Regions from separate parts of the Rhizobium sp. BK379 genome, predicted to be linked through region 1. Evidence: predicted binding sites of a transcription regulator. Region 1 holds the regulator's gene; each other region holds the start of a gene.
The links. Region 1 encodes LexA, which represses DNA repair genes until DNA is damaged. Its sites were predicted from a motif close to TGTTCNNNNTGTGTTCNG; they were not measured.
Positions count from the first base shown of each region.

Region 2: the regulator LexA is predicted to act here: its motif matches at 3,031-3,048, upstream of dinB (DNA polymerase IV).
Region 3: the regulator LexA is predicted to act here: its motif matches at 3,124-3,141, upstream of FHT93_RS08035 (ribonuclease).
Region 4: the regulator LexA is predicted to act here: its motif matches at 4,297-4,314, upstream of recA (recombinase RecA).

Region 1 is NZ_JACIAD010000001.1:209,252-215,251, reverse strand. Features, by position in the region: gene FHT93_RS01205 (methyl-accepting chemotaxis protein) at 1-472, shown strand, start outside; gene kdsA (3-deoxy-8-phosphooctulonate synthase) at 486-1,334, opposite strand; gene FHT93_RS01195 (VOC family protein) at 1,331-2,218, opposite strand; gene lexA (transcriptional repressor LexA) at 2,414-3,139, shown strand; gene FHT93_RS01185 (ComEC/Rec2 family competence protein) at 3,120-5,372, opposite strand; gene gltA (citrate synthase) at 5,837-6,000, shown strand, end outside.
Region 2 is NZ_JACIAD010000004.1:8,398-14,397, forward strand. Features, by position in the region: gene FHT93_RS19070 (DUF1003 domain-containing protein) at 163-729, shown strand; gene FHT93_RS19075 (DNA polymerase III subunit epsilon) at 1,125-1,886, opposite strand; gene dinB (DNA polymerase IV) at 1,916-3,010, opposite strand; gene FHT93_RS19085 (hypothetical protein) at 3,581-3,862, shown strand; gene FHT93_RS19090 (DUF72 domain-containing protein) at 4,210-5,088, shown strand; gene FHT93_RS19095 (EAL domain-containing protein) at 5,445-6,000, shown strand, end outside.
Region 3 is NZ_JACIAD010000001.1:1,556,099-1,562,098, reverse strand. Features, by position in the region: gene FHT93_RS08050 (CaiB/BaiF CoA-transferase family protein) at 1-1,049, opposite strand, end outside; gene FHT93_RS08045 (DMT family transporter) at 1,095-2,051, opposite strand; gene FHT93_RS08040 (alpha/beta hydrolase) at 2,053-2,997, opposite strand; gene FHT93_RS08035 (ribonuclease) at 3,167-3,904, shown strand; gene ettA (energy-dependent translational throttle protein EttA) at 4,013-5,662, shown strand; gene FHT93_RS08025 (metalloregulator ArsR/SmtB family transcription factor) at 5,837-6,000, shown strand, end outside.
Region 4 is NZ_JACIAD010000001.1:479,309-485,308, forward strand. Features, by position in the region: gene FHT93_RS02500 (LysE family translocator) at 1-191, shown strand, start outside; gene alaS (alanine--tRNA ligase) at 277-2,931, opposite strand; gene recA (recombinase RecA) at 3,082-4,170, opposite strand; gene FHT93_RS02515 (carbohydrate kinase family protein) at 4,400-5,344, shown strand; gene FHT93_RS02520 (pseudouridine-5'-phosphate glycosidase) at 5,375-6,000, shown strand, end outside.

The sequences.
Region 1 (6,000 bases):
CGCCTTTCAGACCAATCTTCTGGCGCTCAACGCGGGTGTCGAGGCAGCACGCGCCGGAGACGCGGGGAAAGGCTTTGCCGTCGTCGCTCAGGAAGTCCGCGAGCTCGCCGGACGCTCCGCCAATCTCGCCAAGGAGATCAAGCTTCTCGTCGAGACGTCGTCGCGACAGGTTTCCGCGGGTGTTGCACTTGTCAACCGTACCGGCGAGGCACTCGGCGATATCGACCGCCAGGTGCTGCAGGTGACGGCGCTGATCGAAGCGATCGTGCGCTCGTCTTCGGAACAGTCGGTCGCGCTCGTCGAGGTCAACGCTGCCGTCAACCGGATGGATCAGGTGACCCAGCAGAATGCAGCCATGGTCGAGGAAACGAACGCCGCATGCCAGGAGCTCGGCACCGAGGCGTCCCAGCTCGGGCGCATGCTCTCCCGCTTCGCACTGGAGGAAAAGCGCCCGTCCCGCGCGGCAGCCTGATGCCGCCCGCTGTTCAGGCGGCCTTGGCGATCGCGTCGAAGGCGAGAAGCTTCTCGAGAAGTCGCGGCATGTCCTTGAGGTAGACCATGTTCGGCCCGTCGCAGGGGGCGTTATCAGGATCCTGATGGGTCTCGATAAAGACACCGGCAACGCCGACTGCCACGGCTGCACGGGCCAGCGTCTCCACGAACTGCCGCTCACCTCCGGAGGTTTCCCCCTGCCCGCCAGGCTGCTGGACTGAATGCGTGGCGTCGAAAATGACGGGGGCGCCCGTTGCCGCCATGATCGGCAGTGAACGCATGTCGGAGACCAGCGTATTGTAACCGAAGGACGCACCGCGCTCGCAGAGCAGAATGTTCGGATTGCCGCTCTGGTTCAGCTTGCCGAGCACGTTCTTCATGTCCCAAGGCGCCAGGAACTGGCCCTTCTTGACGTTGATAACGCGGCCGGTCTTGGCAGCCGCGACCAGGAGATCCGTCTGGCGAGACAGAAAGGCTGGTATCTGCAGGATATCGACGACCTTACCCACTTCGGCGCATTGTTCTTCGTTGTGGATGTCGGTCAGAACCGGAATGCCGAGTTCTTTCTTGAGATCGGCGAAAACTTCCAGCCCCTTTTCAAGGCCGACACCGCGTTTGCTCGACAAGGAAGACCGGTTCGCCTTATCGAAGGAGGTCTTGTAGACGAGCCCGATGCCAAGCTTGGCGCAGAGTTCCTTCAATGTGCCGGCAACCATGAACGCATGATCGCGGCTTTCCATTTCGCAAGCGCCAGCAATCAGCGACAGGCGTGAAGCATTGGAGAAGGTGACCTTACCGGCGCCTTCGCCGACCGTCACCACGGAGTTGGTAGTAGAGCTCATGATGTTTCCTCAAAGGCGAAGAGTACGCCCTGGCCGGGCGCAGGCTTCACCAGAATACGGTTGCCCTTGCGTGTATAGGTCACCCCGTTAGCAGCCAAATGCGCTTCTGTCACGGCCAGATCGCCGACAGCAAAGCGGATCGCCCGACCGCGCAGACCACGATCGGTATCCGACGTGGCAAGATCGAAATAAGCCTCCAGCCCTTCCGGGGTCATCAGGCTGATCTTTGCGTTTCCGGTGGGCACGTCCAGCCCGAAACTCGTGACCTCAGTAGATGCGCCTTTTGCCGTGGAGCGAACGAACTCACCGAAGGCTGTCGGCTCGGGGGCCGCGAGCGCGATCTCGGCAATGCCTGTGACACCATTGGCATGGGTCTCAAGCGCGGTCCGGTCGGCAGGAAGCGGATTGACGCGTTCGACTGCGAAGAGAAAGAAATCCGGTGCCCGCAAGTCGCCAGCGAAGGCCAGCCGGAAGCCGGCAATATTCTCCGTGCCATCCGGCATTTTAACAGGGCGCTCGAACTGCAGCACAGAACCGGCACTCATACTGTCCTTCACAAATCGAGCATGTTCGTGCTTTGCATCTGCCGTCGCAAAGGCAATCGCGGACAGTCCTTCGCTGCCGCAGCGGAAGCGAAAAGCTTGATTGCGGGCGGTGAACACATTGCCATCGTGTGCTGCCTCCTCGCTCTCTTCGACGCTCGCGACACCCAGGGGCTCCAGATAGGTTTTGTCGGCAAAGAAAACGCAGGCATTTTCGGTCCCAAAAGGATGACGGGCATCCGGCGCCACAGTGAAACCAACCTTGCCCAGTCTTTCGCGGGCAAGGTCGATATCGGTAACCGGCAAAACGAGATGATCGATTGCAAGCGTATCTTGGCTCATTAGGTCCCCTCCAACAGTCACAAGGAGATGTGCTTCAGCAGGTGTTGCGAGACAAGGCCGGGAAGGCCCGGGCGCGAGAAAAATAAAATTCTCACCAGAATGGACAGAAGTTTTACGAAAATTTAGCTACTTGCAGAACACATATGGAACATATAGTGTCCGTTCTGGATTTGTTTCAAGACTGGGGTGCACGCCATGCTTACGCGCAAACAACAGGAACTCCTTCTTTTCATTCACGAAAGGATGAAGGAGTCAGGCGTTCCTCCGTCTTTCGACGAGATGAAGGATGCTCTGGATTTGGCCTCGAAATCCGGCATTCACCGGCTGATCACGGCGCTTGAGGAACGCGGCTTCATTCGCCGGCTTCCGAACCGCGCACGTGCGCTCGAAGTCATCAAACTGCCGGAGGCCTACAGCCCCAGCCTGCAGCCACGTCGCGGCTTTTCACCGAGCGTCATCGAAGGCAGCCTCGGCAAGCCGCAGCCCGTTGCAGCGCCCGCTCCGGCAAAGCCAGCGCCTGCTACCGATAACGGCAACTCGGTCTCCGTCCCGGTCATGGGCCGTATCGCCGCCGGTGTGCCAATCTCGGCAATCCAGAACAATACGCATGACATCACCGTTCCTGCCGATATGCTCGGCTCCGGCGAACATTATGCGCTCGAAGTTCGCGGCGACTCGATGATCGAAGCCGGCATCTTCGATGGCGACACCGTCATCATCCGCAATGGCAGCACCGCCAACCCGGGTGATATCGTCGTTGCCCTCGTCGACGACGAGGAAGCAACACTCAAGCGCTTCCGCCGCAAGGGCGCATCGATTGCGCTCGAGGCTGCAAACCCTGCCTATGAGACCCGCATTTTTCCGCCGGATCGAGTGAAGGTTCAGGGAAAGCTCGTCGGCCTCATTCGCCGCTATCACTGACCGGTGACTGGCTTGCGTCTGCGAATGTATCGCTGCGCCAGTCATAGGCGCGGTGGCGCATCCAGGGGCGTTGCAAGGGGCCGAATGCGGTTGCGACATCGATTCCACTATCTGTGAAGCGAAGCTCGACAGAACCTGTCTTGCGCAGCGTCTCGCCGGTAAAGAGCAGCGCGCCGGAACGACAACGGTCGAAGCGCAATCGGACAGGGGTTACGACAATATCGGCCGTATCGCAGGCTGGCCCGAGATAGGCAGCATTTTCGATGACAGTCAGTTTCTTTCCATTGCCCAGCAAGGCAGTACACCAGGCGCGCTTTTGGCAAGAGAATCGTGACGTAGGGCTGATGGCGAGTACCTGCCTCATTGCCTCTCTGGCTTCATTCTGTTGATCGGGTGACAGCTGCAATCTTTTGCCATCTGACATGGTGGGTGTCTTGGTTGCTTGAAGCATAACCGGCTTCTGATGCTCTTCGATGGCAAGTGCCCTCTGCCATTGTTCGAAAATGAAGGCTGGCGGCTTTTCACGGTTTGAAGCCATTGCCTCTCCATCGATTACAGCGACCAGGCTGCCGTCTTCCGAGATGGCGACGTCGGGCACCGCTTCTGATGGAAGCAACACAACAGCGAACGTTGAAACAGTGATTATCGCGGTTCCGATATGCCGCAACCGGGTTCTGAGCAAGGTCAGCAACAGGAAGCCGAAGACGGCTGCCGGAAAGTACCAGCCGGGTAAGCGGGCAACATCTATATTGCCGCCCCACCCCGCCACCGCCTTTGCAATGGCGATCACCAGGTCTAGCCCGAAGCCTGCCACCGGCCATAGCCAGCCATCCAGACCAAAAGGCATCAGCAGCATCGCCAGCATGCCGGCCGGCATGACGATGAAGGAAATAACCGGCATGGCCGCGAGATTTGCCGGCAAGCCGTAAGCAGTCAGCCGGTGGAAATGTTCGATCGAAAACAGCGCCGTCGAGAACCCACCGATGAGAGACGTCAGGAAAATGCCGCCGAAGAAGCCGCCGACCATGAAGAAAGGTTTCATGATCGGAAGTTTGGCAAAGGCATTCTCCCTCATCGGCCGCCCTTTCCAGAGGTCGTATCCGGCGACCAGGGCAAGTGTTGCGGCGAAAGACATCTGGAAGCTCGGTCCGAGCACTTCCGATGGTGAGACCGCGAGGATCACGAGAGCCGACAGCGCCACGTTTCTGAGGCTGATCGACGGCCGGTCGAAGAAGACGGCAACCAGCATGATCGCCATCATGATGAAGGCGCGTTCGGCTGAAACGGCAAAACCCGAGATCAGATAGTAAGCCGTCACCGCAGCGAGTGCGCCGGCTGCCGCGATCTTCTTGATCGGCCACGCCTGCGCAATACCCGGGAACAGGCTGAGAATGACGCGCAGCCCGACAAAGAAGATACCGGCGGAGAGTGCCATATTGAGGCCGGAGATCGCCACGATGTGGGCAAGGCCGGACTGCCGCAGTGCCTCCGTCGTTTCATCCGAGATCGCTCGTCTCTCATCGGTGACAAGTGAAGCGGCAAAGGCCCCGGTGTCGCCCGGCAGAGTGGAGCGGATCCGATCGCCGATGCCGCTTCGCAGGCGGTAGAACCACTCCAGGGCGGCTTCGCCGACAGAGCTCGCTTGTTCCGGCTGTTCTGTAACCTTCTTCGGTGCTCCATAGAAGAAGCCGTTGGCACCGATGCCGTCAAAATAGGCGCTGAAGGCAAAATCGTTGAGGTGAGGAAGCGCGGGTCCTGCCGGAGGCGTCAGACGCGCCCTGCCCTCAATGATATCGCCGAGTTCAAAGGGCCGGGCGGCGCCGCGTACGAGCACAGAGATGCGCTCGGGAGGACGCTTGATTTCGGGGGCATCCGTGCCGGTGACGTCAAGGATATAACGCCAGCGCCCTTCACCATCGCCTTCTCGCCGTTCGATCCGGCCAGTCAGCGTTGTCGTCACGGCTGAATCGAGGATCAGCGTCCTTGCCCGCCATGTTTCGATCTGTGCCGAGAGCATTCCGCCGGCAAAGAGAAGCAGGGCAAGCAGTATTGCCCGCAGTCTCGTCCGGGCGTGGCCGCAGAGCGCAACGGCAATGAGGAGAACGAGCAGGCAAAGGCCGAGCGAGACCGCCGGAACGTTCGAGGCTGCCAGAAACCAGGTCGCAGCACCCGCACCAAGGAAGACCGGCGAGAAGAGAACGAGGCGACCGTGGCCGGCTTCTTCGGCCGCCATACGCACGGACGACCCGGCGTATCGTTTTGCAACGGTTGCCAATCGCCATCGAAACGGGATCGCAACCTGCGTCCGAACCGATAGAGGCACAACGGCGCGCGGCACGACACCAGCAAAATCCATATTTTCATCAATGGATTGCTCGTACCGTTCTCTTGTCTCCAACCCCGTCATAATCGCCTGGACCCGCCCCCGGATACCGTCAGAATGCAACCTCAGATCAAAACGCGCAAACAATAATCGATTGAAATACGAGGAAAATTCACAGGAGCGAAAAAACCAGTCAAATCATGGTGTTCTGCTATGCATTCAGCTCATCGCTGCACTGCCTAAAAGATGATGCCGCGATGCACAAAATGGCATCACGGTAACTTGGCATTAGCTTCCCGATCATATAGCTATCGCTGAGGACGCTTAACTCTTATGGCGCTTTTGCGGCGCCACCGCCACTCCGGAGGATCAGCATGACGGATCAAAGCGCTACAATCAAAATCGGTGAAAAATCAGTCGACCTGCCCGTGCGAAAAGGCACGGTTGGACCTGATGTCATCGATATCGGTGCACTCTACAAGAACACGGCTTCCTTCACCTACGATCCCGGGTTTACGTCGACCGCATCCTGTGAATC
Region 2 (6,000 bases), on a different contig from region 1:
CGCATGGTTCAAAAACCGGCGGTTATGGCGTGGACAGGACCTTCTGCCGGTCTTCTCTGCTGGCGTCAGGCGTAACACCCGAAGGTCGCGATGCCGGCTTGAGAGAACCGAGCGGAACTTGACGGACGGCGCGAAGTTTCGATGTAAACCCGGAGCTTTCCCATGTCGACCATCGCCTCCCACCACGAGCCGGACCTTGCCAACCGCCTCGATCGTAATATCGAAGCGCTTCTTCAACGACGGCGCGAGGAAGCTCGAAAGGCGTCGGCGCAGGAAAAAGCTGCGGCCACAATCACCCGCTTCGCCGGCTCGATGACCTTCGTTTACATTCACGCCATATTGTTCGGTGGCTGGATCCTGATAAACGTTGGGGTGCTCCCGTTTCTCCCGGCATTCGACCCTTCTCTCGTCATCCTGGCGATGGTGGCGTCGGTGGAGGCGATCTTCATTTCGACCTTCGTCATGATCAGCCAGAACCGCATGGCCGAGGCCGACGATAAGCGGGCCGATCTGAATTTGCAGATCTCGCTGCTGTCCGAGCACGAGACCACGCAACTTCTCACAATCGTTGCCGCCATCGCCGAAAAGATGGGTCTCAACCTCGAACAGAAGGCGGAGATCGAGGAGCTTCAGGAGGACGTCACGCCAGAGGAAGTTCTCGACACAATGGAGAAGATCTCGAATGACGCGGACATCGGTCTCGACAGCGCGACTTCGAGCACCGAATAGCTATGCTTCAAATAACCGTCCGTGCCGCGGCCGAAGGCGTCATGTCCAGGATGGTCCGGAGCGGCGCTCTAACCGAGCCAGTGGACGATTGCCGCGCAGGACACACCGTGGATTGAATTTCAGCTCGGCTCGTGAACACGAGGTTGTCACCGAGATGACGGACGCCGCCAATCCGCGCCGAGATTGCACTCTTCTCTGTTTCAGCAGACTGAAGGCTTTCGACGTGTGCCCCCGGAGCCGGTGAAACATCGTCAGGTGTGCCGCGGAAAACCGTCAAAAGGACAGCGTTTCTGGCCAACAGATCGAGCCGTAGCATCATCCTCGGCATTCGGCCTGTCGGATCATCGGATGGTGTCAAACCGGCGGTCCGGGCTCGTCGCGTGAAGTCGAATCGATTAAAAAAGTGTCTGCTGGGTGGGAGTAGTCGTTTTAGGTGTTTCCGTTTCTCCTCGCCGCAGAAGCTCCGCCCGGGCGCTGAAGCGAACGTCCGCGTCGCGGTCGCTCAGAAAGGTGGTGAGTGCGTCGATAGTCAGACGGTCCCAGTTTTTCCCACGGTCAGGGCCCGCCGGGACCCGCGGAAGCAGGCCAGGCTGAGAACTCCACAACAGGAGCTCATCCAGAGACGCGGAATTCAACTCGTCACGCAGATGGTGGGCGCTGACATAAGCGTCGGGCATGGCTCGATGGGCGGGAAGGCCGATCTCATGAATCAGACCTTCCGGCGCACGCTGATATCGCAACATCTGGTTGGAAAACCTCGGAAGTTCTGGCCAGACGCGCAGTGCACATTTCCATGTGCAAATCCAGGGCGTGGCCCCTGCCAGTCTGGGTGTGCAGTAGCGCTGCTCGAAAGCGGCACGGTGGGCGGCAAGGGCGACTATCGGGTAAGATGGCCGCAGGATGCTCGGCGCCACCTCTTTCCAGAACGGTGCGCCTGAGACTTCGCAATCCTGAATATGATGGATCGCCATGGTCTCTGCTGAAATGGGGCGGCCAGGATTCACAAGCACCGAGCCGCGCTCTGCCGAGATCTGCCATCGCCCATCCTCGTCCTGAAAAACGTCCTGCCACCCAATCTCGCAGACGTCGGCCGGCCCGTTGCCGGCCGTTTCAAGGTCGATGACGCGAATGCAGGGTGGGGACATTTCGGCTTTCACTGCTGGTGGTTCCCCTCCCGGCTCTTGAATTATAAACCTAGCCCGAGTTGCGGTTGTTCCACGTCGTCGGCATCCTTGTCATTGATGAGCGACGACAGTGTCACGCCGAGAAGCCGAACCGGCCGCTTGAACGGATATACACCCGCAAGCAAGACGTTTGCGGCCCCGAGAATATCATCGACGCCCGCGTAGGGAAGGGGATTTGTTCGGCTCCGGGTCGCCTGGGTAAAGTCGGAATATTTGACCTTCACCGTCACCGTTTTGCCGCTGAAACCCTTGGCATTGCAGTAAGACCAGACCTTTTCGGCGAGCGGCCGCAGCTCGCTGGTCGCGAGATCGAGATCGCTGATGTCGACAGTGAATGTATCTTCCGCGCCGACCGACTTGCGCATCCGATCTGGCCGGACCTGGCGCGCATCGATGCCCCGCGCAATGCCATAGAAGTACTGGCCGGACTTCCCGAAATGATCTATCAGGAACATCAGGGGCTTTGCCTTCAGATCCGCACCGGTCTCAATGCCGAGCCGTCGCATCTTCTCCGCTGTGGCCGGGCCGACGCCATGGAACTTGTTCACCGCGAGTTGCTCCACGAAAGCCGCACCATTCTTCGGCGTGATGACCGCCTGGCCATTCGGCTTGTTCAAGTCCGAGGCCATCTTCGCAAGAAACTTGTTGTAGGAGATGCCTGCCGAAGCGCTCAGCCCGGTTACCGCTTTGATCCTTGCACGGATCTCCAGCGCAATCTCGGTGGCGACCGGCATGTCTTTGAGATTTTCGGTGACGTCGAGATAGGCTTCGTCGAGCGAGAGGGGTTCGATCACCGGCGTATACTGCGCAAAAATCTCGCGGATCTGCTGCGAAATGGCACGATAGACTTCGAACCGCGGCTTCACGAAAATCAGGCTCGGGCACTTCCGTGCCGCCGTGACCGACGCCATTGCAGAGCGAACCCCAAATTCGCGCGCCTCGTAGCTTGCTGCTGCGACGACGCCGCGGGCGGCCGCTCCGCCAACAGCCACGGGTTTGCCGCGAAGCTCCGGATTATCGCGCTGCTCGACCGATGCGTAAAAGGCATCCATATCCACATGGATGATTTTCCTCATAGGCAAGGCAGTTGCGTCCATTGGTCAGTAAGCCGGTCCGTTAAAACAAAAGCAGAACATAGCAGCTTCCGACGCCGCGTCCAGGTGAAAGTCACATCTGGCGAATCTACAAGCGGTCCCTCTCCTCCGGGGGCTAGGAAGCAAAAGCGAAGATTGAGAGAAAACAATGGCGACACGAACCTAATCACAGAGCCATCTTCGACCGCGGGAGCTTCCCGTCACTCGGGAGACGTCTTCCATTGCCTATGCCGTGATACCCGTCGCCGTCTGACGGTCTGTTTCCGCCGATCGACGCCGCGATCGTTCCAGGCTTAAACATTCCTTTCATCACACCGGATGTCTATTGGGCCTTTGCATAAAAGAAATCTCGTGAAACGTTTGTGCACGTTCCTCGGGCGAATTGACGGGCTCAGTGCAGACGCTCGGCAGGTTCGCCGAAGTCAAAGCCCAGTAAGGTCAGGACAAACAACATGCGCAATACGCGGGGCAGCCATGACTTGCAGCGCACGTGGCGCGTCGCCACATGACTGCGACCGTCGACAGACCTTCACATCAGCTGCGCCGCGATCCTCGCCCGCGCCGGAGAACAACATGCACGGAATATCGAAGACCTTGGATGCAATGACGCTTCTCGAACGCACCAACCTGCTCGAGACAGTGGCGGACGCGCTTGAAGCATCTGCCGACGAAGCCAAGGTTGAAGGAGACGCGCGGTTTGTCGAAAATTCTTTGTCCGTGATGAACACCATTCGCGGGATGTGTTGCGATCTCGGATCGCGCGACCTCGAGGTTGCCGAACTGCTGCTCGAGCAGGGAATTATGATGGTATACCAGTTCTCAAATCGGAAGCCTGAAAAGGTAGCGCTACACTGAGGCCTGTGCCCGTCGTTGAGCCCAAGGACGGCATCATCGTCATTGCTATATGCCTGAAATCAAGGTGAGCTCTCTTCACTGTAATGAGGCCAGCTTTCTCCAGGTTAGGCTCGCCCAGCCGCTTAACTCAGCCTGACGCAATAATCGGCCAGGCGAAACGGCGCGGACATTCTCGAGATTGCTTGCCTGCCGCATAGGTGCCGATGCACCGGTCGACGTCTCACGACTTTGCACCCACCGGCGGAACCTGCTTCCTCCGTCTTGGTTACACCAGGGATGAATTTCGAACGACCAGCAAAGGGTTGAGCAAATGACGCCCCAACGCTTTCGTCACCTGGGTTGAAAGGGTGGAGCGCACCGCCGAAGAGATCGCCTTACGGCGGGCCAGGCGCGCTGAACGTCGGCAGAAACAGCGCGACGCCAATGTCACGCGGGCTGCCAAGATGCACCTCGCCCGTCTTGCCGGAGATCCGTCCCCGATAGCACCCAATGGCGATGTTGCGGGCCGCATCCATGTTGGTTGTTCTGGATGGTACTACTGGCACTGGAAAGGGTCTTTCTATCCGACCGATACGCCGTCGGGGGAGTTGTTTTCGATCTACCAGGCCAACTTCAAAACAGTGGAACTCAATGCCCCGTTTTATTCCTGGCCAACGATTGGCGCGGTCAAGACCTGGATACGACAGGCGCTTCCCGGTTTCGTCTACACGGTCAAGGTGTGTGAGCTCATCACCCATGTCCAGCGTTTTCAGCAGACACAAATTCTCGTCGATGACTTCGGCTATATTGCCGACCTGCTTGGACCGAGGATGGGATGTTTCCTGTTTCAGCTGCCGCCGAGCATACGATACTCGCCGGAAATGTTGCACTCGATCTTGTCGCAGCTCGATCACCGACGTCGAAACGTCATCGAATTCCGTCACAAAAGCTGGTGGAACCCGGAGGTTTATGCTGCGTTCAAAGCGGCTGGGACGATTTTTTGCGCCTGCAGTGGACCTCGGTTGCCAGACGAACTCGTGTGCACCGGCGATGACGTCTACGTCCGTTTCCACGGGATCGAAAAATGGTATCGCCACGACTACAGCGACGCCGAGCTGGAGCTGTGGGCAGAGCGCATAGGCCAAAGTGGCGCCAAGACCATATGGGTCTATTTCAACAACGACCGCGACGGTAACTCAATCAAGAACGCTAAGCGCCTGGCTGAGATGCTGAAGCCTCAGCGCTAAGGCGAATGAGGCGCTGCGACCAGGGGCTTCAGGTGCTGGAGCCTGGGAGGTCGAACTAGAGGCGAACCGAGCCCACGCAAGGCCTCACAGAACGTCCTGTTTCAATCGGGTGGGCGTGCTCTGCTCCCGTTGAGGCAAGAACTGAGGAAGACATGACGATAGTCATCCACCGACTACGGCACAGTTTCCGGGCAAGATCGCAAGAAACCATTGATCCCGCGACCTGAGATCGATCGCTGCGGCCAGGCGTGGCCCCTGGTACATGGCCTGGAGCAATCGCCCGATCGTTAAATTCTTAGCGAGTTCGCTAACGCCACGTTATATGCCGCATGAAAGGGTGCCGGCCGGAGGTGGCAATGGTCGCACTGGTTTCCTGTATTGCCCAACAGCACAATTTTCCGCTTCTGTCTGTCGCCGTATGTGTCTGCGTGGCAGGAAACTTGGCCGCGGTCTTCATGCTGTCTCGTGCTCGCCAGTGTGTTCGAGTCCACCGGAACCTGTGGCTCATTGTGGCAGGTTTCGTGCTCGGCGGGACGATATGGGCGACGCATTTTCTCGCCATGCTGGCCTACGACATCCCTGTCTCCTATCAGCTGTTTGCGACCGGCACATCTATTTTGGTCGCGGTCGCGATCTCGTGCCTCGGGGCTTTCGCGACTGTCGGCATGCCTCGCCGTCGAGGCGCAGTTACAAGTGGCTGCTTCCTTGGCCTCGCGATCGGGGCAATGCACACGATCGGCTTGAGTGCTATCTGGAACTCGGCCTACGTCGAAACCAGAGCTGACACCTTCATTGCAGCATGGTTGCTTGGCTTCCTGTTTACGGTCGCGGCAATGTTCGTCAGTTGCTGCGAGCTGACGAGGATCAGATTGGTGTTCACGGCATTGCTTCTCGTGGCCGCCGTCTTGAGCC
Region 3 (6,000 bases), 1.3 Mb from region 1:
TCCGGCAGGTCGATGCGCAGGCCGCGCGCGGCAATCTGCGGATCGGCGAACATTTCCTCGATCGTGTTGATGGCACCTGCCGGAACGGCATTGTCTTCGCAGGCTTTCAGGAGATCGGCTTTTTGCCATTTCAGCGTTTCGGTCGAGACAATCCGGCGCACCGCGTCTCTATTGGCAACGCGTGCCTTGTTTGTCGCGAAATTCTCGTCATCGCCGATGACGAGGCCGAGGATGGTGCAAAGCCTGCGGAACTGACCGTCATTGCCGACCGCAAGGATGAGATAGCCGTCAGCCGTCGGCACGACTTCATAGGGCGAGATATTCGGGTGCGCGTTGCCGAGCCGCACGGGCGCGCGGCCGGAGACCAGGTAATTCATGTTCTGGTTGGCAAGCACTGCCGATTGTACATCGAGCAGCGCCATGTCGATCAGCTGGCCTTCACCCGTCTTCAGCGCATGGATGAGGGCGGCTTCGATCGCCGATACCGCATAGATGCCGGTGAAGATATCGGCGATTGCCACACCCGCCTTCATTGGCTGGCCATCCCGCTCGCCGGTGATCGACATGAAGCCGGACATGCCCTGAACGATATAATCGTAGCCGGCGAGATTGGCATAGGGGCCGGTCTGGCCGAAGCCGGTGATGGAGCAGTAGACGAGACGGGGATTGATCGCTCTCAGGCTGTCATAGTCGAGACCATATTTGACGAGGCCACCGAGCTTGAAATTCTCGATCAGCACATCGGCGGTGGCGACGAGGCGGCGCACCAGCGACTGGCCTTCCTCGCTCTTGAGATCGGCGGTGATGGATCGCTTGCCGCGATTGGTGGAATGGTAGTAGGCGGCCGAGAGATTTTCACCATCCGCTCCTTCGACGAAGGGCGGCCCCCAATGCCGGGTGTCGTCACCTCCGTCGGGGTTTTCCACCTTGATCACGTCGGCGCCGAGATCAGCCAGCATCTGTCCGGCCCAGGGGCCGGCGAGCACGCGTGCGAGCTCGATGACCCGGATGCCCGCAAGCGGCGGCTTCTTCTTTTCGTCCTGCGTCATGTTCCTCCCAGTTTCCTCCCGGGCTTCTCCCATGGCTGTCGGATTTCAGGGCGCCCGCGTTGCCTCAGATGTATCGGATACGGGTTTGGAAGCAAAGCGCTGCTCACGCCAGATGATGTAGAGGCCCGACGCGATGACGATGAGGATGCCGAGCCATTTCAGTGCATCCGGGAAATCGCCGAAGACCAGCCAGGCAAAGGCGGTGGCCGAAACGATTTCCAGATATTGCAGCGGTGCCAGCGTTGAAGCCGGTGCGGCGCGATAGGCATAGGCGGCGAGGATGCCGGTGATGGCGGCGGCGATGCCCGTACCCAGCAGGTAGCCGAAGGCGGGAAGATCGGGCATGGTGGTGTCGATGATGTTGGAACCGCTGCCATAGCCGAAGAACAGGATGACGGCGCAGAAGAAGATGCCCCAGAGGCCGGTCTGGAACTGCATGGCCCAGGGATCTTCCCGGTGCGAGAGCACGCGTGTCATCAGCGCGAAGACGGCGATACAGAAGGCGCTGACGACGGGCAGAAGGGCAATATAGCCGACCTCTTCGAAGCTCGGCTGGATGATCAGCATGGCGCCGAGGAAGCCGACGGCGCAGGCGCTGTAGCGGCGCCAGCCGATGGTCTCCTTCAGGAAGATGCTGCCGAGGATCGTCAGAATGATCGGCTCGACGAAGAAGATGGCGATCGCATCGGCAACCGCCATGACCTTCAGCGTGGTGACGAAGCTTATCATCGACGTCGTGACCATGGCGCCGCGGATTGCATGATACCAGCTCTGCTTCAGCGAGAACTGGATCTTGGCGCCGCGCAGAAAGACGATGGGCAGCATGGTGAGCGACTGGATGACAAAGCGGAAGGCGGCGACCTCGGTGGACGAGATCGTTGCCGTTGCGAGCTTCGAGAAAATGTCGATCAGCGGCGAAATCAGGACCGAGAGCAGCATGAAAAGCAGGCCGAACGTCACTTCGGAGGAGGCGTGATGGGGGGTATAGCTCGGGCTTGTCATCTCAGTCCTTTCGCTCCGGACCGTTGCGGATCGCCTCGTCGCACCAGTCGGCCAAATCCGCTATTGCCGCGCCGGCGCCGATTTCGTTCAGCGTCTCATGCCGCATATCCTGATATATCTCAGTGCTGATACGGGAGAAGCCCTGGCTTTTCAAACGCTCTGACAGCCAGAGCACAGCTTTTCCATTGTTGGTAGCCGGGTCCTTTCCACCGCCGACCAGGTGAATCGGTATGTCCTTCGGCAGTCTGGCGAGTTGTTCCTTCGCGATGCCGCGGAAGGTGAGCGCGAAGACGTCCAACCACAGCGATACCGAAGCATCGAAACCGCAAAGCGGATCGGCGATATAGGCATCGACCTCGGCCGGATCGCGCGACAGCCAGTCGAACTCCGTCCGATGATTGGGGACGGACTTGCCCCAGGCGGAAAATGTCAACCTTGGCAGCATGTCACTCGGCACGTCGGAGCCCTTCAGCGCGCGCTCGGCAAGCAGGATCGCCTGCGCGGCGCGGCCGGAAAGGCCGACGGCGAAATTCGAATTCCAGATGGCGACGGCGGCGAAACGGCCGGCAAGATCGGCTGCGGCATTGAGTGCGATCAGGCCGCCCATTGAGTGGCCGAACAGAATGACGGGCAGGCCGGGGTGACGGCCCGTGGCGAAGCTGTGCACGGCGGCGATATCGCTGACGACGTGTTCGATGCCGTTGCGTCTCGCAAAGCGGCCGAGCGGCGCATCGGATGCGGTTGTCTCGCCATGGCCGCGATGGTCATGCGCGTAAACGTGGTAGCCTCTTGCCGCCATGGCCTCGGCAAAGCGCCGGTAGCGACGCGAATGTTCGGCAAGCCCGTGTGAAATCATCAGGATAGCTTGCACTTGTCCTTCTGCAGGCTGGTAGTGACAGGCAAGCGAAGCCCCGGCGTTTTGAAGCCGCAATGTCTCGGAAAACATGCATTCCTCCCGGGCCCAAAAGACCAGATATCAAGGCAAATGCAATATTGCGGCGTCGCTCATACACGAGAAAGCGTGCTTCCTGCTGCGATTCAGGGTTGCGCAAGTCACGGCTTCGTGCTTGTTTGTTCTTGTATTGTTCTTTGTCGGAACTATTTCGGGGCTAATAATGGTCAAGTTTCTACTCTCGGTTTCCATCCTGTTCCTCTCGCTGTCGTCTGTCGGCTCCGTATCCGCCGAAGAAAGCGGGCGAACGCGCTTCATTCTCGCCGCAAGCTGGCAGCCGGCATTCTGCCAGACCAATCAGAAGAAGGCCGAATGCGCCACGCAGAGCGGCGAGCGCTATGATGCCACCAATTTTTCTCTCCACGGTCTGTGGCCGATGCGCCAGGATTATTGCGGCGTGCCTGCCGAGCAGAAGGCCGCCGACAAGGACGGCCAGTGGACGGACCTGCCGTCAGTAGACCTTACAGCCGAGACGAAGACCGCTCTCGACAAGGCAATGCCCGGCACGCAATCCGGGCTCGAGCGGCATGAGTGGATCAAACACGGCACGTGCACCAAGATGAGTGCCGATGATTATTTTGCCACTGCTATCCACCTGATGGGCGATCTCAATGCTTCGGCGGTGCGCGATCTCTTTGCCGCCAATGTCGGCAAGACGCTGAAATCCGACGCGATCAAGGCGGCTTTCGACAAGAGCTTTGGGGCCGGTGCCAGCGACCGCGTGAAGATGAGCTGCCGGCGCGTCGGCAACAAGCGCGTGATCAGCGAACTGACGATCGGACTTTCGCAGGATGCCGTTTCGGCCCAAGCGAAGGAGAAGGGTCTCGGCGGGCTGATCCAGGGGGCAGGGCAGACGTCCTTCGGCTGTGACGAAGGCCTTGTGGATGCAGCCGGCTTCTGACGGAAACATGCCGAAATCCTGACGAAACAGGGTTTCGGCGTTGCCCGCGGGCGTGGTTTCGCCTACATAGCGGCCACGATTTCAAGTTTCCGCCCGGAGCATCCCAGCATGGCACGTCAGTTCATCTATCATATGTCCGGCCTCAACAAGGCCTATGGCAATAAGAAGATCCTCGAGAACATCCATCTTTCCTTCTATCCCGATGCAAAGATCGGTATTCTCGGCCCGAACGGCGCCGGTAAGTCCACCGTGCTGCGCATCATTGCCGGCCAGGACAAGGAATATACTGGCGAAGCCTGGCTCGCCGAAGGTGCGACGGTCGGCTACCTGGAGCAGGAGCCGAAGCTCGATCCGAACAAGACGGTGTTCGAAAACGTCATGGAAGGCGTTGCTTCCAAGACGGCGATCGTCGATCGCTACAACGAGCTGATGATGAACTATTCCGACGAGACGGCGGAAGAGGGTGCCAAGCTCCAGGACATCATCGACAGCCAGAACCTCTGGGATCTGGAAAGCCAGGTCGAGATGGCGATGGAAGCGCTGCGCTGCCCGCCGCGCGACGCCGAAGTCACCAGCCTGTCGGGTGGTGAACGCCGTCGTATCGCGCTCTGCCGCCTTCTGCTCTCGCAGCCGGACCTGCTGCTGCTCGACGAACCGACCAACCATCTGGACGCCGAAACCATCGCCTGGCTCGAAAAGCACCTGCGCGACTATCCGGGCGCCGTGATGATGATCACCCACGATCGCTACTTCCTGGACAACGTCACCGGCTGGATCCTCGAACTCGATCGCGGCCGCGGCATCCCGTACGAAGGCAACTACTCGGCTTATCTGCAGGCGAAGGCCAAGCGCATGCTGCAGGAAAACCGCGAAGAAGCCGGCCGCCAGAAGGCAATCAGCCGCGAACAGGAATGGATTGCTTCCAGCCCGAAGGCCCGTCAGGCCAAGTCGAAGGCGCGTATCAAGTCCTACGAGCAGCTGGTTGAGGCCGCCGAGAAGCAGCGTCCGGGCGACGCGCAGATCATCATCCCGGTCAGCGAACGCCTCGGCCAGGTGGTCATCGAGATGGAAGGCATCACCAAGGGCTTCGAAGGCCGCACGCTGATCAACGATCTGTCGATCAAGCTGCCGCCGGGCGGCATCGTCGGTATCATCGGTCCGAATGGCGCCGGCAAGACGACGCTGTTCAAGATGATCACCGGTCAGGAAAAGCCGGATGCCGGTTCGGTCCGCATCGGCGAAACCGTACATCTCGGTTATGTCGACCAGAGCCGCGACGCGCTCGACGGCAACAAGACCGTCTGGGAGGAAATCTCTGGCGGCGCCGAAATCATCAAGCTCGGCAAGTTCGACATGAATTCGCGTGCCTATTGCGGCGCCTTCAACTTCAAGGGCGGTGATCAGCAGCAGAAGGTCGGCAATCTCTCGGGTGGTCAGCGCAACCGCGTTCACCTTGCCAAGATGCTGAAGGCCGGCGGCAACGTGCTGCTGCTCGACGAACCGACCAACGACCTCGACACGGAAACGCTCGGTGCGCTGGAAAGCGCGCTGGAAGCATTTGCCGGTTGCGCCATCATCATCAGCCATGATCGCATGTTCCTCGACCGTCTGGCGACACACATCCTCGCCTTTGAAGGTGAGGGCCATGTCGAATGGTTCGAAGGCAACTTCGAGGACTACGAGCAGGACAAGGTTCGCCGCCTCGGCCCTGATGCCTTGAACCCGGGCAGCCAGGCTCACAAGCGCCTGACGCGCTGATCGGTTCTTCACCGCTTTCAAAAGCCCCGGCTGTTCCGGGGCTTTTTTGATGCCTCGCGATCTTCCCTTCTGTTGGCGCGATCAGCACAGGCAAGTTCGCAATTCGGTGAAATGCCGCTTGCCTCAGCTACCCAAATCACATAAAGATATCTTTATATCTTGATTGGGTAGAGTATGAGCGAACCCCTGAGGCTTGGACTGGATGCGCTGGTGGACGTCTTGAAGGCGGCCGGCGAACCGACGCGCCTGCGGCTGCTGGCGCTGCTGGCGGCAGGTGATCTCACCGTTACCGATCTTACTGAAATCCTGGGCCAATCCCAACCCCGCATCTCGCGGCA
Region 4 (6,000 bases), 270 kb from region 1:
TGCAGATGCTGGTGCTCGCCAGCGTGCTGAACGGTATCGGCCTTGTCGTCAACGGCGCAGTCATCCTGCTCGGCAGTCAGATCCGCTCGCGTCTGGGCTCGATGCGCCGCTTCCCGAAGCTGCCGCAATATCTGCTGGCTGGCGTATTCACCGGCCTCGCCTGCCGCCTCGCATTCCAGACGAGAAACTGACCGCAGGGCGTGCCGAAAACAAAACCGGCTGCGAAATCGATGATCTCGCAGCCGGTTCAAATTTGACCTGTTGTCAGGCGAATGCTCAGCCTGCAAGTGCTGCCGCAACGGCCTCAAGCGCCTCGTCAGCCTTGGCACCATCTGGGCCGCCGGCCTGCGCCATGTCGGGACGGCCGCCGCCGCCCTTGCCGCCGAGAGCAGCAGAAGCGACGCGCACCAGATCGACAGCGCTGAAACGGCTGACGAGATCGGACGTCACGGCCACGACGGCACTCGCCTTGCCATCGTCGGAAACACCGATCAGCGTCACGACGCCAGAGCCGATGCTTGCCTTGCCGTCATCGGCAAGCCCCTTGAGATCCTTCGGATCAACGCCGGCCACGGCCTTGCCGAGGAACTTGATGCCGGCGACCTCACGCACGGCATCGGCAGACCCACCCTGCCCGCCGCCCATGGCGAGCTTGCGCTTGGCATCGGCCAGTTCCTTTTCGAGCTTGCGGCGCTCATCCATCAACGCTTCGACACGCGAGAGAACGTCCGACGGTTGCACCTTCAGCGAGGCGGCCAGCGTCTTAACGCGCTCGTCCTGTTCGGCGAGATATTCGCGGGCCGATTCACCAGTGACCGCTTCGATACGGCGAACGCCGGCGCCGACGGCGCTTTCGCCAAGGATGCGCACGAGACCGATCTGGCCGGTTGCCGACACATGCGTGCCGCCACAGAGTTCGACCGAATAAGGCCTGTTGGCTTTGGCGCCATGCAGACCCGTACCCATCGACACGACACGCACTTCATCGCCGTATTTTTCGCCGAAGAGCGCCATGGCGCCTTCTGCAATGGCATCGTCGACACTCATCAGGCGGGTCGTGACCGGAGCATTCTGCAGCACGATCTGATTGGCCATCTCTTCGACGACCTTGAGTTCGTCAGCCGTCATCGGCTTCGGATGCGAAACGTCGAAGCGCAGGCGCTCGGGCGCAACCAGCGAACCCTTCTGGGCAACGTGGGTGCCGAGCACTTCGCGCAGCGCCTCATGCAGGAGATGGGTTGCCGAGTGGTTGGCGCGCAGGCGCGAGCGGCGGGCGTGATCGACTGTCAGCGCGACAGGCTCGCCGGCCTTGACCACGCCTTCGATCACCGTGCCCAGATGCACGAACAGGCCCTCGCCCTTCTTCTGCGTATCCGAAATCTCGATCTTGCCGTGGTCGGAAGAGATCACGCCGGTATCGCCCATCTGACCGCCGGACTCGCCGTAGAAGGGGGTCTGGTTGACGACGATCTGCACCTTGTCGCCGGCCTTGGCTTCGGCCGCGACGGCACCGTCCTTGACGATCGCTTGCACGACGCCTTCGGCCGTCTCGGTGTCGTAGCCGAGGAACTCGGTTGCGCCGTGCTTTTCCTTGAGTTCGAACCAGACGGTTTCGGTCGCCTTCTCGCCGGAACCTGCCCAGTGCGAACGGGCCTCGGCCTTCTGGCGTTCCATCGCATCGGTGAAGCCGGAGATGTCGACGCCGATTTCGCGGGCACGCAGTGCGTCCTGCGTCAGGTCGAGCGGGAAGCCATAGGTGTCGTAAAGCTTGAATGCGGTCTCACCATCCAGCATGTCGCCCTTGGAGAGATCGGCCGTCGCATCCGAGAGAAGCGACAGGCCGCGCTCCAGCGTCTTGCGGAAACGGTTTTCCTCAAGCTTCAGTGTCTCGGAGATCAGCGCCTCGGCGCGCACAAGTTCCGGATAGGCGCGGCCCATCTCCTGCACCAGCGTCGGCAGCAGCCGATACATCAGCGGCTCCTTGGCGCCGAGAAGCTGGGCATGGCGCATGGCGCGGCGCATGATACGGCGCAGCACGTAGCCGCGGCCTTCATTCGACGGCAGCACGCCGTCGGCAATCAGGAAGGCGGATGAACGCAGGTGGTCGGCGATGACGCGGTGGCTGGCGCTGCCCTCGGCCTTTACGCCGACTGCATCTTCGATCGTGCCGGTCAGCGTGCGGAACAGGTCAGTGTCGAAGACGCTCTGGACGCCCTGCAGAACGGCAGCCATGCGCTCCAGGCCCATGCCGGTATCGATCGACGGGCGCGGCAGCGGGTTGCGAACGCCAGGCTCGGTCTGTTCGAACTGCATGAAGACGAGGTTCCAGAATTCCAGGAACCGGTCGCCATCCTCTTCCGGCGAACCGGGAGGGCCGCCCCAGACATTCTCGCCCTGGTCGATGAAGATTTCCGAGCACGGACCGCAGGGGCCGGTATCGCCCATCTGCCAGAAATTGTCTGACGTCGGGATGCGGATGATCTTGTCGTCGGAGAAACCAGCGATCTTCTTCCAGAGCGTCGCTGCTTCCTCGTCCTCGGAATAGACGGTGACCAACAGCCGGTTCTTCGGCAGGTCGAAGCCCTCGGTGACCAGCTTCCAGGCAAGCTCGATCGCATTCTCCTTGAAATAGTCGCCGAAGGAGAAGTTGCCGAGCATTTCGAAGAAGGTCAGGTGGCGGGCAGTATAGCCGACATTGTCGAGGTCGTTATGCTTGCCGCCGGCGCGCACGCATTTCTGCGAGGTCGTCGCCGTCGAATAGGGACGCTTTTCGAGACCGGTGAAGACATTCTTGAACTGCACCATGCCGGCATTGGTGAACATCAGCGTCGGGTCATTGCGCGGCACGAGCGGGCTCGATGGAACGATCTCGTGGCCGTTCTTCTTGAAGTAGTCGAGGAAGGTCGACCGGATATCGTTTACACCGCTCATTTCATGCCCTTCGATGCTGCCAGCAGGCAGGTAAAATTAAATCCATCGGCTTTTATCGTCCGACCTTGCCACTGTCCAGCAACAAACAAAACCGGCCGCATTCTCGTGAGGGAATGCGGCCGGTTCAAATTCGTTATGTGCTAGGCTGGATTACATGTCGCCATCGCTAGCATCATCGCCGGCATCCGGGCCGCCATTCTGCAGGAAGCGGTCGGCGATCAGGCCGGCATTCTGGCGCAGCGCCGTTTCGATCTCGCGGGCGAGATCCGGATTGTCGCGCAGGAAGATCTTGGCGTTTTCGCGGCCCTGGCCGAGACGCTGGCTGTTATAGGAGAACCAGGCGCCCGACTTCTCGACGATGCCGGCCTTGACGCCGAGGTCGATCAGTTCGCCGGTCTTGGAAACGCCCTCGCCATACATGATGTCGAATTCGACCTGCTTGAAGGGAGGCGCCATCTTGTTCTTGACGACCTTGACGCGCGTCTGGTTGCCGATGACCTCTTCGCGTTCCTTGACTTGGCCGATACGGCGGATGTCGAGGCGGACGGAGGCATAGAACTTCAGCGCGTTGCCGCCTGTCGTCGTTTCCGGCGAACCGAACATGACGCCGATCTTCATGCGGATCTGGTTGATGAAGATCACCATCGTATTCGACTTGGAGATCGAAGCCGTCAGCTTGCGCAGCGCCTGGCTCATCAGGCGGGCCTGCATGCCCGGCAGGTTGTCGCCCATTTCGCCTTCGATTTCGGCGCGCGGCGTCAGCGCTGCCACGGAGTCGACGACGAGAACGTCGATCGCGCCGGAGCGCACCAGCGTATCGGTGATTTCGAGCGCCTGTTCGCCGGTGTCGGGCTGCGAGATCAGGAGGTTCTGCAGGTCGACGCCGAGCTTGCGGGCATAGACCGGATCGAGAGCGTGTTCGGCATCGACGAAGGCGCAGATGCCGCCCTTCTTCTGCGCTTCGGCAATGGTCTGCAGCGCGAGCGTCGTCTTACCAGAGCTTTCCGGACCGTAGATCTCGATGATGCGACCCTTCGGCAGACCGCCGATGCCGAGGGCGATATCGAGGCTGAGCGAACCTGTGGAAACCGTTTCGATCTCGACGATGTTCTCGTTCGAGCCGAGTTTCATGATCGAGCCCTTGCCGAACGACCGCTCGATCTGTGAGAGTGCCGCTTCGAGCGCCTTGCTTTTGTCCACCGATTTGTCCTCTACGAGCCGCAATGAATTCTGAGACATTCGATCCACCTTTAGGTTATTGACGCTGCTCTAGCAATGTCGCCGCTGATGCGAAGTTTGTACCTGATTTGTTCTTATTTCGCAATGGGGTTGCAAATAATTGAAAGAAAAAGGTAAAACGGCCTGTGTTCTATTTTTGTTTTATCGATGCAAAGCAACGGCTTAATGTCCCGCAGGCACTGAATCCTGCCGCTTTGCGCCGCATTCGATTCGCTTTCGAGGTGCAGAAATGAGCGGCAAGATTCTTGTCCTCGGCGGCGCCCATATCGATCGTCGCGGCCGTATCGCCGGTGAGACGGCACCGGGGGCCAGCAACCCCGGCTCATGGTTCGAGGAGCCGGGCGGCGGCGGCTTCAACGCGGCGCGCAATCTTGCCCGTCTCGGCTTCGACGTGACGATGATCTCCCCGCGCGGCGGCGATCCGATCGGCGAAATGGTGAGCGAGGCGGCCGACTTTGCCGGCATCAACGACCGTCCTTTCGTCTTCCTCGACCGCAAGACGCCGAGCTATACGGCGATCATTGAGAAGGACGGCAATCTCGTCATCGCGCTCGCCGACATGGAACTCTACCGCTTCTTCGTGCCGCGCCGCCTGTCGATCCGCTGGGTGCGCGATGCCTTCGCCGCCACCGATTTCATCCTCTTCGATGCCAATCTGCCGGAGGAAACGGCAGCCGCGATCGTTGCAAGGGCCAAGGCGCTCGGCAAGCCGGTCGCGGCAATTGCCATTTCACCGGCCAAGGTCGTGCGTCTCCTGCCCTGCCTCGGAGGCATCGACTATCTCTTCATGAATGAGGCCGAGGCTGCAGCCCTCACCGGCAAGCGGCCGGACGACGCTGCCGGCTGGCCGTCGCTGCTCGGTGACATCGGCGTTGGCGGCGCGGTCGTCACCCGCGGCCAGCGCGAGCTTGTCGCCTTCAAGAACGGTCGCGCACTTCTCCTGCAGCCGCCGATTTCTGACAATGTGGCCGATGTCACCGGTGCGGGAGATTCGCTCGCAGCAGGCACACTGTCTGCCTTGATGTGTGGCCATCCGCTCGAAGAAGCGGTCCGCCATGGTGCGGCGGCAGCCGCCCTCACCGTCCAGTCGCGGCATGCGGTGAACGAAAATCTCGCGCCGGACCTTCTTCGCGACATGCTTTCGCTTGTCCCGGCCGCCAGAATTCTGCAATGAAGCGGCAACATCGATAAACGGATACGGATCATGACCAAACCTATCTCGCCCCTCCTGCCGATCTCCTATTCCAAGGAAGTCGCCGCCGGCAAGCAGCGCGGCGCACCGATCGTGGCGCTCGAATCGACCATCATCACCCACGGCATGCCCTACCCCGGCAATATCGAAATGGCGCGTAGCGTCGAAGCGATCATCCGCGACCAGGGCGCCGTTCCCGCCACCATCGCCGTGATCCACGGCACGCTGCATATCGGCCTGGAGGCCGCCGAACTGGAACAGCTCGCCAAGGCCAAGGACGTGATGAAAGTATCGCGCGCCGATATCGCCTTCGCGATCGCCGAGCGCCGCACGGGTGCAACGACTGTCGCTGCCACGATGATTGCCGCGGCACGCGCCGGCATCAAGGTTTTCGCGACCGGCGGCATCGGCGGCGTGCATCGCGGTGCCGAAGAAACCTTTGACATCTCCGCCGACCTGGAAGAACTGGCCCGCACCGGCGTCATCGTCGTCTGTGCCGGCGCCAAGGCTATCCTCGATATTCCGAAGACGCTGGAAGTGCTGGAGACCCGCGGTGTGCCGGTCGTCACCTATGAAAGCGATGAATTCCCGGCCTTCTGGTCGCGGGCCTCAGGCATCCGCAGCCCGCTGACCCTGAA